Regions from separate parts of the Kitasatospora saccharophila genome, predicted to be linked through region 4. Evidence: riboswitches for the same ligand, from Rfam matches in the RefSeq annotation. Region 4 holds a riboswitch; each other region holds the start of a gene.
What was found. Region 4 has a riboswitch for cyclic di-AMP ahead of ABD345_RS02890 (M23 family metallopeptidase). Riboswitches for the same ligand answer to the same signal wherever they lie in the genome.
Positions count from the first base shown of each region.

Region 1: it holds a riboswitch for cyclic di-AMP, as region 4 does, so the genes downstream of both, ABD345_RS24345 (C40 family peptidase) here and ABD345_RS02890 (M23 family metallopeptidase) in region 4, are expected to answer to the same signal.
Region 2: it holds a riboswitch for cyclic di-AMP, as region 4 does, so the genes downstream of both, ABD345_RS05340 (transglycosylase family protein) here and ABD345_RS02890 (M23 family metallopeptidase) in region 4, are expected to answer to the same signal.
Region 3: it holds a riboswitch for cyclic di-AMP, as region 4 does, so the genes downstream of both, ABD345_RS30285 (transglycosylase family protein) here and ABD345_RS02890 (M23 family metallopeptidase) in region 4, are expected to answer to the same signal.

Region 1 is NZ_BAAANS010000035.1:47,394-50,567, forward strand. It holds gene ABD345_RS24340 (C40 family peptidase) at 1-477, opposite strand, end outside; gene ABD345_RS24345 (C40 family peptidase) at 686-1,756, opposite strand; cyclic di-AMP (ydaO/yuaA leader) riboswitch at 1,767-1,922, opposite strand; gene ABD345_RS24350 (C40 family peptidase) at 2,285-3,174, opposite strand, start outside.
Region 2 is NZ_BAAANS010000005.1:13,558-16,731, reverse strand. It holds gene ABD345_RS05350 (AMP-dependent synthetase/ligase) at 1-48, opposite strand, end outside; gene ABD345_RS05345 (hypothetical protein) at 191-391, opposite strand; gene ABD345_RS05340 (transglycosylase family protein) at 496-1,812, opposite strand; cyclic di-AMP (ydaO/yuaA leader) riboswitch at 1,818-1,987, opposite strand; gene ABD345_RS05335 (hypothetical protein) at 2,456-3,174, shown strand, end outside.
Region 3 is NZ_BAAANS010000052.1:34,353-37,526, forward strand. It holds gene ABD345_RS30280 (CapA family protein) at 1-199, shown strand, start outside; gene ABD345_RS30285 (transglycosylase family protein) at 221-1,429, opposite strand; cyclic di-AMP (ydaO/yuaA leader) riboswitch at 1,433-1,596, opposite strand; gene ABD345_RS30290 (MFS transporter) at 2,102-3,174, shown strand, end outside.
Region 4 is NZ_BAAANS010000002.1:240,266-243,439, reverse strand. It holds gene ABD345_RS02900 (PP2C family protein-serine/threonine phosphatase) at 1-169, shown strand, start outside; gene ABD345_RS02895 (hypothetical protein) at 660-854, shown strand; cyclic di-AMP (ydaO/yuaA leader) riboswitch at 1,264-1,382, shown strand; gene ABD345_RS02890 (M23 family metallopeptidase) at 1,388-2,407, shown strand; tRNA gene ABD345_RS02885 (tRNA-Gly) at 2,550-2,623, opposite strand; tRNA gene ABD345_RS02880 (tRNA-Pro) at 2,773-2,846, shown strand; gene tig (trigger factor) at 3,074-3,174, shown strand, end outside.

The DNA of each region.
Region 1 (3,174 bases), on a different contig from region 4:
GCGCTGCCGCTCGGCGAGCTCGCGCAGGCTCTCGGCCTGCCGGGAGGTGGCCTGTTCGAGCGAGCGGGCGCCGGTCAGGTAGCCGGAGGGGTCCTGGTCGAGCATCAGCCGGACGGTGGGGTCCACGCCCTGGGACCGGTACTGGTCGGCGGCGACGGCGGCCAGGTCGCCGCGCATCCGGTTCAGCTCCTCCTGCCCGGCGGCGACCTGGTCCTGCAGGCTGCCGGCCTCGGCCTGGAGCCGCTGCTGCCGCTCCTGGGCGGCGTTGTACTTCTCGGACGCCTGCTCGGCCTCCTCGTAGAGCTGGTCGACCTGGGTCTTGACCTCGCCGCGGCTCACCGGCTCGGCCGGGCTGAGCGGGGCGGCGGCGGCCCCTCCGACGGTCAGCCCGAGCGCGCCGGTGGCGGCGGCGGTGAGCGCCAGGGCGCGGGCCAGGCGCTGGACGCCGGGCAGCGGGGTGCGACGGTGCACGGACACGTGCGACGGCTCCGTTCTGCGGCCGGCCTCCGCCGCCGTCCGCCGTCGGACGGCCGTCCTCGCGGGGGCCCGGGGGCAGAGGTTAGCGAGTCGGATCGATCCAGTCCAAACCCCGACAGGAACGAATATTTGACCGCGAATCGGACGCCAGGACGAGAACGGCCCGGCACCCCCTGCGGGGTACCGGGCCGGAGGCCGTGCCGGACCGTCAGATCCGGACGATCCGGTTGATCGGCATGACCGTCGCCGACTCGTAGCGGACCTGCGCGCCGGTGTGCGGGGCGTGGACGATCTGCCCGTTGCCGACGTACATGCCGACGTGGTGCTGGTCGCCGTAGTAGATGATCAGGTCGCCCGGGCGGGCGTTGGCGATGTCGGTGCCCAGGTTGGTCCCGGCCCCGGCCTGCGCCTGCGAGGTGCGCGGGATCGACACGCCGGCCTGCTTGTAGGCCCACTGCATCAGGCCGGAGCAGTCGAAGGTGCTCGGACCGGCCGCGCCGTAGGAGTACCAGCTGCCGAGCTTGGAGACCGCCGCGCCGACCGCGTTGCCCGAGAAGCTGGAGGACGCCGGGGCGTTCAGCTCCACCCGGACGGTGTCGCGGGAGGCGCGCTGCGCGGCGTCGGCCTTCGCCTTGGCGTCCGCGGCGGCCTTCGCCTCGGCGGCGGCGAGCTGGTCGCGCTCCTGCTGGGTCAGCGTGTTGAGCAGCTCCTGGGCCTTGGCCAGCTTCGCCTTGACGTCGTCCTTGTCGGCCTGCAGGGCCTTGGTGGTGGTGTCCAGCTCGGCGAGCTTGGACTCGGCCTCCTTGCGCTGGGCGTCGAGCTTGGCCTGCTCGGACTTGAAGGTCTTGAGCAGGTCCGCCTGGGTGGAGCCGACCGCGTTCAGCGTGCCGGCCTCCCCGAGGAACGAGTCCGGGCTGCTGGAGAGCATCAGCTGCATGGTCTGCGGCATGCTGCCGCTGCGGTACTGCTCGGCGGCGATGCCCGCCAGGCCCTCCTGCGCGGTGGTCACCTGCTCCTGCTGCCGGGCGAGCTGGTCCTGGAGCTGGCCGACCTGCTTCTGCAGCTCCTGCTGCTTCTCGACGGAGGCGTTGAGCGCCTCCGTCTTGACCTCGGCCTGCTCGTTGAGCTGGTCGACCTGCTGCTTGACCTGGTCCTTGGTGGGCGCGGGGTCGGCGTGCGCGCCGCCCTGGGCGGACAGCGCCACGGCAGCGGCGGCGGTGGCAGTGAGAATCGAGACCCGGGCACGGCCGACGGGCTTGGGACGGCGATGGGACGCCACGAAGGCGGACTCCTTCTTCCTCACACCGCCTACCGGGTGAGCTGACGGGTTCGGGCCGGAAGAGATGTGCCCTACGACGCCTCACCGACCGCACGCGGCCGTCCCGGCGCCGATTCACCCCGGGGGAACGTGGTTCCCCGGCTCCGTTAGACAGCACCCCCGCAGGGGTATCCCCGTCGGCAGACCCGGTGTTGACGGTCTGCCCGCTGCGTCACGGACTCGGCGGCGACCCCCGCCGCCGCCCCCCTTGGGCGATCGACTCTGCGGTGGTCGAAGCACGACCCTAGTAACCGATCCGTGATCCGTTCAAATCCTTGTCGGAAAAAAATCTGATTCTGAATCAAATACCGCGAGGAATCTGACCGAACGTGATCGATTACTTACACAGAGCGTAATAATTCTCACGATACGGTCGGGAAATGCCTCGCCCGGACGTGTCGCGGATCACAGGGGGATCTCGACCCGTCCGGGCGTGTCACGATGCGTCAGTTGTCGCCCTATGGGGCGTTTGTCCGATTCTTCGGACCGTCAGACCCGGCGGATGGTGGAGATCGGCAGGGTGTCGACCTTCATCGTCTTCACCACGTCACCGGTGCGCGGGGCGTGCACCACCAGGCCGTTGCCGATGTACATGCCGACGTGGTGCCGGTCGCTGTAGTAGACGACCAGGTCGCCGGGCTGCGCGTTGTGCCAGTCGGTGCCCACGTTCACGCCGTAGCTGCCCTGCGACTGCGAGGTGCGCGGCAGCGAGACGCCGGCCTGCTTGTAGGCCCACACCATCAGGCCCGAGCAGTCGAAGGTGCTCGCACCGGTGGCGCCCCAGACGTACGGCGAGCCCTGCTTGCCGAGCGCGGCCGCCACCGCGGTCGCCGCGTAGCCGCTGGCCTGCGGCAGGGTGGACGGGTCGACCCGGGAGGCGCTGCGCGAGGCGGTGCCGCCGCTGCCCTGGAGGATCGCGGCCCGGTCCGCGGCGTTCAGCTTGGAGAGCAGCTTCTGCGCCTCGGCGAGCTTGCTGTTCACGTCGTTCTTGGCGTCGTTGAGCGCCTGGGTCTGGGTGTCCAGCTCGTGCAGGACGGCCGCGGCCTCCTGCTTCTGCTGGTCCAGGCGGCGCTGCTGGTCCTTGAGGGACTTGAGCGTCTCGGCCTGGGTGCTGGCGGCCTGGTCGAAGGAGGACGCCTTGGTCAGGTACTGGTCCGGGTCGGCGGAGAGCATCAGCTGCATCGACGGGTCGACACCGCCCTGCCGGTACTGGTCCCCGGCCACCGCCGCGAGCCCGGAGGCCAGCTCGGTCAACTGCTCCTGGCCGCGGGCCACCTGGTCCTGCAGGTCGCTGGCCTGCTTGCGCAGCTGGTCGGCCCGCTCCTTGGCGCCGTTGTACTTCTCGGCCGCCTGCTCCTGCTCCTCCAGCAGCTTGTCGA
Region 2 (3,174 bases), on a different contig from region 4:
CACGGGCGGACGGGCGGCGCGGGCGGCACGGGCGAGGGGGTGTGCCATGAGCGAACTCCCTTGGACGGGGGTGGGGGTCCGCCCAGGGTATGTACTCGCCAGTAAACTTACTAGACGGTAAGTTACTTGACAGTTGCGGCACTTGCGCCACCAGGGGAGCGCCGTCAGGGGCAGGGCTCTCGTCGGGGCGTCAGCCCTCTTCGGGGGTGGGGGGCTTGGGGAGGAGGCGTTCGCCGTCGCGGGTGCCGCCGGTGCGGGCGATGGTGCGGCGGTCGGTGGAGAGGTAGTCGCGCAGGACCAGTTCCACCGCGTCCTGGGGGGAGGTGGTGCCGGCCCGCATCATCACTTCCAGGGCCAGGTCCGCGTCCAGCGTGATCGTCACCTTCGCCATGCCGCCGCTCCCGGTCGTCGAGCCTTCTCTCAGGGCGAGGATAGGCCGCTGCCCCCGGGGCCGACCAGGGTCCCCGGGGGCAGCGGCGGTTCACCGCTCGCGGATCAGACGCGGCCCGCGAAGTCGGGGGCCCAGTCGGCGATGGTCTCGGTGCGGACGCCGGAGCGCGGGTTCGCGGCCTCGACGTACTTGCCGTCGCCGATGTACAGCGCGACGTGGTAGACGCCCGAGTTGGCGCCGTTGTTGGACCAGAACAGCAGGTCGCCCGGCTGCAGGCTGTCCAGCGAGACGCGGGTCGAGTAGTCCGCCTGGTCGGCGGCGACGCGCGGCAGGCTGATGCCGGCCTGGCGGAACGCGGCCTGGGTCAGGCCCGAGCAGTCCCAGCCGCCGTTGCCGGTGCCGCCGTAGACGTACGCCTGGCCGAGCTTGGACAGCGCGAAGTCGATCGCCGCGGCCTTGGAGCCGGTCGCCTTGGTGGCGGTGGTCGCGGTGGTGGCGGTCGTGGTGGTGGTCGCGGTCTTCGCCGTGGTGGTGGCGGTGCTCGCGGTGCCGGTCGAGGACTTGGTGGTGGAGGACTTGGTGGTGGAGGACTTGGCGGTGGAGCCGCCGTTCTTCCAGGACGAGCCCTTGTACGAGGAGGAGGACTTGGTGGCCGGCGCGGACTGCTGCGCGGTGCTGCTGCCGCCGCCCAGCGAGAGCTGCTGACCCGGGTAGATCACGTCCGGGCCCTCGGTGAGGACCGAGCGGTTCAGGTCGTACAGCTTCTGCCAGCCGCCGTCCACGTGCTGGCTCTGCGCGATGGCGGACAGCCAGTCGCCCGCCACGACGGTGTAGCTGCCGGCCGACTGGGTGTCGGTGGCGGCCGGGGCGCTCTGCTGGGTCTGGGTCTGGGCCTGCGACTTGCCCTGCGACCAGGAGTGCTGGGACTGGCCCTTGCTGCTGCCGCTGGACTGCGACTGCGACTGCGACTGCGACTGCGAGGAGCTGCTGCTGTCCGAGCCGGTGGTGGTGGCGGTGGACGAGGACGAGGAGCCGGAGGTGTCGACCTGGGGGGCGGCGCCGCCCTTGGTCAGACCGGCCTGGACGGAGCAGACCGGCCAGGCGCCGGGGCCCTGGACGGCCAGCACCTTCTCGGCGACGGCGATCTGCTGGTCCTTGGTGGCCAGGTCGGCGCGCGAGGCGTACGCGGTGCCGCCGAACTCGGCCCAGGTGGAGGAGGTGAACTGCAGGCCACCGTAGAAGCCGTTGCCGGTGTTGATGGACCAGTTGCCGCTGGACTCGCACTGCGCGACCTTGTCCCAGGTCGCCACGGTGGCGGCGGAGGCGGTGCCGGTGGTCAGGCAGGGGATGGTGAGGCCGATGCCGACGACGCCGGTGGTGGCGATCAGTCGACGGGCTCGCTTGGCGCTGATGGGCAGCATGAAGAAGCGTTCCTCTCCCACGCCTGCGAGGTGAGCTGTCGGATTCGGGCTGGAGTTGCCCGGCCGCGCGCACCGCGTGGTGCGCCCGGCTTCACCCCAAGCCCCGTACGGCCTCTCGGCCGCCCGGGGCGACTTACCTGGTTCCCCCGCCCCTGCCGTGGTGCGTTGATGCATGAGCCGGCCCACCCGGCGGCAGGACTCGGCGTTCCGGGTGAACTGGGTTCGTGTGTCCACGAACGTGGGCAGGAGATTAAGCGGAATTAAGGATGATTCGCAAATGCCTGTGACCGCCGTCACGGTGTGCGAAATTCGCGACCAAGGAGCATTCGGCGAACTCCCGCACCGCTGACCGGGCCTGGCCGCGCGTCAGGCGATAGCTGATCTTGTGCCCGTTTTGGGCGTTATGCTGATCGGTGAGTGAATATTCGGCATATGTGATGGTTTCTCGAGAGGCATTTGTGCCCGATTTCTGATTCGTCCGGTGCGCCGGGGCCCGCGGCGGGGCCGTGGCCGAATGGTCGAACTGATGACTGACGGTACGTCAGGATGCTTAAGCGAAACGGAAGTCGCCGCTTTTCGGTGGCCGTTCTGCCTATGCTGCCCCCGACGACGCGGGGTCGCGGGCCCCGGAAGGGCGGCCGAGGTGGAACAGCAGCGGAACGGCGAGCAGCCGCCGGCGCGGCACCGGCGGCCGCTGGTCGGGCGGCGCAGGATGCTGACCTGGCTGGCGGTCGGGACGGTGACGGCGCTCGGCGGGGGAGTGGTCCTGCGGCAGTCCCTGGCGGGGGCCGACGAGCCCGCCGCGCGGCCCGCCCCGGGCGGCGGCAGCGGCAGCCCGGCGGGCCACCGGCACGGCACCGGCGCCCCGCCGCCCGCGTCCGGGAGCCCGCGACCGTCCGCGCCGCCCCCGCCACCCCCGCCGGTCGACCAGGGCGGCCGCAAGTGGTCGGACGCCGGGGGCTGGGGCGGACGGCTGCCCGGGCCCGGCAGCGCGGTGCGGATCACCGACCGGGTGGTGCTGGACGCCGACGCGAAGGTCGGCTCGCTGCTGGTGGAACCGACCGGCTCGCTGGTGTTCGCCGCGGACCGGTCGCTGACCCTGGCCAGCAGCGGCAACGTCGAGGTGCGCGGCACCCTGGCGCTCGCCCCCGACGGCGCGCACACCCACGTCCTGCGCTTCCCCGAGGTCGACGAGCGCCGCTTCGCCGGCGGCGGCATGACGGTCGTCGACACCGACACCGGCCTGTGGGTCACCGGCCAGGGCTACCTGCGGCTGGACGGCGCCCCCCGCACCGCCTGGACCCGCGCCGCCACCGCGCTGAAGCCCGGCGACAGCACGATCAAGCTGGCCGCCGCCCCCAC
Region 3 (3,174 bases), on a different contig from region 4:
CTACACCGCCTCCGACGAGACCGGAGTCACCACGCTCACCGTCACCGCCGACGGCCGCGTCACCGGCGAGACCTTCACCCCCGCCCACATCGACGGCCGGGGCGTGCCCGTCCCGCAGAGCGGGAACGCCGCGAAGGCCGCCCAGCAGCGCCGCGACGGCCTGCGCGGCTGCACCGGGCTGGCCGCCGTCCCGAAGTGACGGCGGCCGGCCCGGAGCCGGTCAGCCCAGGTCGAGCACCTGGCCCGGACGGATCAGGTCCGGGTTCTCGCCGACCACCTGCTGGTTGGACCTGTAGAGCTCGGACCAGCCGCCGCCCAGCGCGTGCTCGCGGGCGATGGCGGCCAGGGTGTCGCCGGTGGTGACGGTGTACGGCTGCGCGGACGCGGCCGCCGCCGGGACCGCCGACGCGGCCGGGTCCGGGGCCGTCGGTGCGGCCGGGTCCGGGGTCGGGGCCGGGGTCGGGGTTGCCGACGGGGCGGACGCGTCCGGGGCCGCCGTGCTGCCGGTGGGCGAGGGGGCGGGGGTGGTGCCGGAGGAGTCGGCGCTGCCGGACGGACTGGGAGACGGGGTGACCGGGAGGGTGGGGACCAGGCCGGTCCCGTTGCCGTCGTTCCCGTTCCCGTTGCTGCCGTCGGTGGGCGTGCCCGGGCCGGGCGTGGCGGTCGGGTCGGTGGGCAGCAGCGGGGTGCCGGGGGCGGCCGACGGGGTGCCCGGCGCGGTCGGGGCGTCCGTGGCCGGGGCGTTGGTGGCGGGGGCGGTCGGGGTGGGGGCGCTCGGCTGCGGCTGGGGGTGCGTCAGCTGCAGGTAGCGCTCGTACAGGCTCTGGTGGCTGGTCCAGAACCAGGCGCCGTTCTTCTCGTACCAGTACACGTGCGAGACCGGGTCGTAGCCGGGCAGGCCGGAGAACACCGGCGCGGTGTTCCCGCTCGGGACGGTGCTGCCGTCCGGGGCGGCGTTGACCGCCGCGATGCCGCGGGCGCCGCGCAGCGAACCCGTCTCGTCGGCCGAGTCGTTGTCGTCGACGACGCCCGGCGCGGTGGCGGTGCTCAGGCCCGCCTCGTCCACGCACGAGGACCAGGGCGAGGGGCCCTCGGTGGCCAGGATGCGTTCGGCGACGGCGATCTGCTGGCTGCGGGTGGCCCCGTTCGGCAGCGGGGCGAACTGGGTGCCGCCGTAGTCCGTCCAGCGCTGGGCGTTGATCTGCAGGCCGCCGTAGAGGCCGTTGCCCGCGTCGGAGCCCCAGTTCCCTCCGCTCTCGCACTCGGCGACCCGGTCCCAGACCGCGCTGGGGGCGGCGTGCGCGCCGGTCACGGCGAGCAGCGGCAGGGCGATGCCGACGCCGGCCACGCCGGCCACCGCGATCGCGCGCTCGGCTGCCTTCTCCGCCGGACCCTGCCGACGGTGACGTCCCGAACCCGTGAAGAGCATGCGAGATCCTCTCCGCACGCCTGCGAGGTGAGCTGTCGGGTTCGGACCGGGAGGGAGGCCCGGCCGCCGCGTCCGGTCACCCGGTGCGGACGGCTTCACCCCTAGCCGTGGGGGACGGCAACAATCGTGGTTCCCCCGCCCCTGTCCAAGGGTGGTGGTGGTCGACCCGACGGCGCGGCGGACAGGGCTCGGCGTTCTCGCGCGCGGGGCCCGGTGGTGCGGGCTGGGAGGAGCCTATTCACTCGAACGCGGCAATCACAAGCGCGTCGCGCCCGGATCACGCCTTCGTCACGCCGGTTCCCGCGTGGTGTGTGGACGACCTGTTGACGATGTCTCGGGCCGGAGGCGGGGGCGGCCGTGGGCGGGAGGTCGGCGGACCGGCTGGAGAAGTGTGGCCGATCGGTGGGATTGGGGGGAAGGCGAACGGGGAAGGCGGGCACACCGGTTGGGCGACGACGGTAGGCGATTGGTGTCAAGTCACTTGCAGGGCAAGGAAGTTCGGTGAAATCGGGGCATTGTCCGCGTTGCGGATAAATCACGCGACAGGGGGTGCGCGGGCTTCCTACGATCGCCCTGCTCGCCGTCCCGTGCGGCGGGTGCGCTGCTCCGGTCCGTCGGGCTCGTCGGGTTCGTCGGGTGGGCCGGGAGCGCCGGATTCGTCGAGGAGGTCCCGTGCGCGTTCCGATCCCCGAAGTGCTCCGCACCGAGCGCCGGTTCGCCCGGCTGTTCGTCGGGCAGTCGCTGTCGGTCCTGGGGGACCGGGTCTCGTTCGTGGCGCTGCCCTTCGCGGTGCTGGCGATCGGCGGCTCGGCCGCGGACGTCGGCCTGGTCACGGCGGCCGGGCTGCTCCCGCTGCTGGTGTTCACGCTCGCCGGGGGCGTCTGGGCGGACCGGATACCGCGGCAGCGCATCATGCTGGCCTCCGACCTGGTGCGCTGCGCCGTCCAGGCGGCCGCCGCCGTGCTGCTGCTCACCGGCACCGCCCGGGTCGGGACGCTGGCGCTGCTGATGGCGCTGTTCGGCGTCGCGGACGCCTTCTTCCTCCCGGCCTCCACCGGGCTGCTGCCCCTGCTCGTCCCCGCCGACCGACTGCGCGAGGCGAACGCGCTGCGCGGGTTCGTGCAATCGGCGTCGCTGGTGGTCGGGCCCGCGCTGGCCGGGGTGCTGATCGCGGCGGTCGGGCCCGGCGGTGCGCTGGCGGTGGACGCCGCGAGTTTCGCCGCCAGCGCCGCCGTGCTGGCCCGGCTGGGCCCGGCCGGCGGGGCGGCACCCGAGGAGGCGGACGGGGCGACACCCGCCGACCCGGAGCGGGCCGAGCGGCCCGGTTTCCTGGCCGAACTGCGGGTCGGCTGGCAGCAGGTGCGCAGCCGGACGTGGGTGTGGTCGGGGATGCTGGCGATAGCGGTCTACCACGTGGTGGTACTGCCCTCGGTGTTCGTGCTCGGGCCGGTGCTGGCGGAGCGCGAATGGGGCGGTGCCGGTGCATGGGCCGTGGTGGTCATCGCCTTCGGCCTCGGCGCGATCCTGGGAGACGTCTGCGCCTACCGCCTGAAACCCGCCCGCCCGATGGCCGTCGCCGCGGTGGCGATGGCGGTGGCCTCCTGCCAGGCGCTGGTCATCGGGTCCGGCGCGCCGGTCTGGGTGATCGCCGCGCTGGAGGCGGTCACCGGAGTCGGGGTCTCCCTGTTCTTCGTGCTCTGGGAGACCCTGCTCCAGGTGCACATACCGGAGCGGGTGCTCTCCCG
Region 4 (3,174 bases):
CCCCGGCCGGGACCTGGGCGAGGGCATGGACCGGCTGATGGGCGAGGCCGACCGGCTGGTCGCCACCACCCCGGTGGCCGGGCGCTCGGGCGCCGCGGTCCGACTGATCGACAGCGTGGCCAAGCACGTCAACGACGACCGCGCGGTGCTGCTGGTCTGGCGCCGCTGAGCGGCACCGGGCGCCGCCCGCCCCGGCCCGCGCGCGGGTCCGGCGCACACGCCGCCGCGCACCGCCGCGGTCGGCCCCGCGGGGCGCCGGAGCGGATCCCGCGGGCGCCCGGGTGCGCGGGAAAGGTGCGCGGGACGTGCCCGCGGGGTGTCAAACCCGGACGTTGATCTTCGGCCAATTCCACTGGCATACCCGGCCGGTGGGCGGATGCCCGGCCTGCCTGCCGCTTTGCCGCCGCCACCGCGGCGGACCGCGGCCCGCCGACGGTCCGTCAGGACCCGTCCGCTATCGTCACGGTCGGCGAAAATCAGCCCCAGCACGCGGGTTGGGGCCCCGGGTGACGGGGCAAGTCCTTTACGCACTCCGCACGAGCGACCACACTGAGTCCGGATGGAGTGGTGGGGACACGGGGGGCAGGGGCCGGTTTCCGCCTGGAGCCGTCGCCGGTTCCGACCCGAATCCCCGCCACGAATCGAGGAAGTGAGTCCCGGTGGCCTTCTCCGTCTCCGCCCTGGTCCTGTTCGGCATCATCGTCGCCATCTTCATCCGCAACAAGCAGTTGAAGACAGGCCACGCCGTCATGGCAGCGCTCTTCGGCTTCATGCTCAGCCAGTCGAACATGGCAGCCCCGATCACCCAGTTCCTCCAGTCGGTCTCCAAGGCGATCTCCGGCATCGCCGGCTGACGCCCCGTCCGACCGGACCGGGGAGCGCGTTCCGACGGACGGGAGCCACCCCCCGGACCGTCCCAGAGTCCTGCCCGCGGGTGACCAGGGTCACCCGCATCGTCACGCCGGGTCAGCGCCCGAGCGCGCACGGTGGCCGAAGTCGCCCACCGTGCCTGGTTCGTGGGCGCACCGTCATGATCCCGTACGCGCACCGCAGCCCGGTGGCGGCGGAGCGTGACCTGGCGGACCGTCAGCCCCCTCCCGAGCCCGGGGACGGGGCTTTTCGGCGCTTGCCAGCTCGGCGAGCCGTGGGTTTTGCTTCCTCCGCAGCCCGGACATCGGCCGGGCTGGTCGCCGAGCGGAACGCCTAGTCCTGCCGCCGCCCGGTGCCGACCAGAGACCACGCCACGGCAGGAGCGGGGGAACCACAGGTAGTACGCCGGACCCGGAACGCACGGGGACGGCTCGGGGTGAAGCCGCCACAGCGCGGCCGGGCAACTCTCGCCCGAACCCGACAGCTCACCTCGCAGGCGTCGGAGAGGAACAGCTTCATGTCCGCTCAGGGCAAGCACCGCAAGCCGCGCCTGGCCACCGTCGTCCGCATCGCCATCGCCGCCGGCGTCGCCGGCGCCGCGGTCGGCCTCCCGGTCACCGCCGCCTCCGCGCACACCGCCGACCAGCACGACGGCGCCCGCCAGTGGGCCAACGTCTCGGTCGACGCCACCCCCGTCGCCGACACCACCACCGACGCCGCCGCCCCGGCCGCGGAGTCCTACCGGGTCGCCGCCGGCGACACCCTCTCCAAGATCGCCACCGCGAAGAACGTGGACGGCGGCTGGGAGAAGCTCTACCAGGACAACCGCTCGGTCATCGGCGGCAACCCGAACCTGATCTACCCGGGCCAGCAGCTGACCGTCAACGGCCAGGCCGCCGCGACGACCTCCGCCGCCACCTCCTCGGACGCCGCGGCCACCACCGCCGCCCCGAAGACCTCGACCAAGTCGAGCACCGGCACCGCGAAGACCCAGGCCCAGGCCCAGACCCAGAAGTCGACCTCCTCGTCGTCCTCCTCCTCGGCCTCGTCCTCGTCGTCCACCGCGAAGTCGTCGACCGGGAGCGCCACCACCGGCACGTCCACCACCACCGGCTCCACCGCGAGCTCCTCCTCCGGCTACGTCGCCCCCGCGCCGGGCAGCGTCACCACCGGCTACAAGGTGGCGGGCTCCAGCTGGTCCAGCGGCTACCACACCGGCATCGACTTCCCGGTCGCCACCGGCACCAGCCTGAAGGCGATCGCCAACGGCACCGTGGTCTCGGCCGGCAACGGCGGCGCCTACGGCAACCAGGTCGTCATCAAGCTCGCCGACGGCAAGTACGCCCAGTACGCGCACCTGTCCTCGATCTCCGTCTCGGCCGGCCAGGCCGTGACCGCGGGCCAGCAGATCGGCCTCTCCGGCGCCACCGGCAACGTGACCGGCCCGCACCTGCACTTCGAGATCCGCACCACCCCGGACTACGGCTCCGACATCGACCCGATCGCCTACCTGGCGGCCCACGGCGTCAACGTCTGATCCCCGGCACCACCCCCGAAGGCCCCGCGTTCCGCTGCGCGGGGCCTTCGGGCGTCCCGGATCGCGGATCGCGGACCCGGAGCGCGGAGCCCGGGAACGGCGGAGGCCCCGACCGCTGCTGCGGTCGGGGCCTCCGGCCTCGTGGAGCGGGTGACGAGAATCGAACTCGCGTGACCAGTTTGGAAGACTGGGGCTCTACCATTGAGCTACACCCGCAAAGGAGCGTCCGCCACCACCCGAGGCGGTGCGGACCGCCCCAGCGTACCTGGTCGGGTCGGTGGATTGCACACTCCTCCGCCGTTGTCGGCTCGCCGATATCGCCCCGGTCCGGGGCGGGCCGACGTGTACTCTTCTGCTCGGCACCACGGGGTGTGGCGCAGGTTGGTAGCGCGTCCGCTTTGGGAGCGGAAGGCCGTCGGTTCGAATCCGGTCACCCCGACCGTGTGCGGCAGGGTCTCGTCAGCGGGCGGGGCCCTGTTGTCGTTGCCGCCGCCCCCGGCGTCGTCGTTGCCGCCGCCCCCGGCCCCCGGCCTCCCGCGCGCACCCCGGTGCCGGGCACAGTCGCTTTCGTGGTACCGGTAGGATGGACCGCTGGCGGTAGTACGGACAGCATTGCAGCCCCAACCGCCTATCGCCCTGACCGCAAGCCCCCTAGGAGACCCAACCGTGAAGAGCGCCGTCGAGACTCTGAACCCCACTCGGGTTCGACTCACCGTCGAGGTGCCCTTCGAGGAGCTCAAGCCCAGCCTCGACGCGGCGTACAAGAA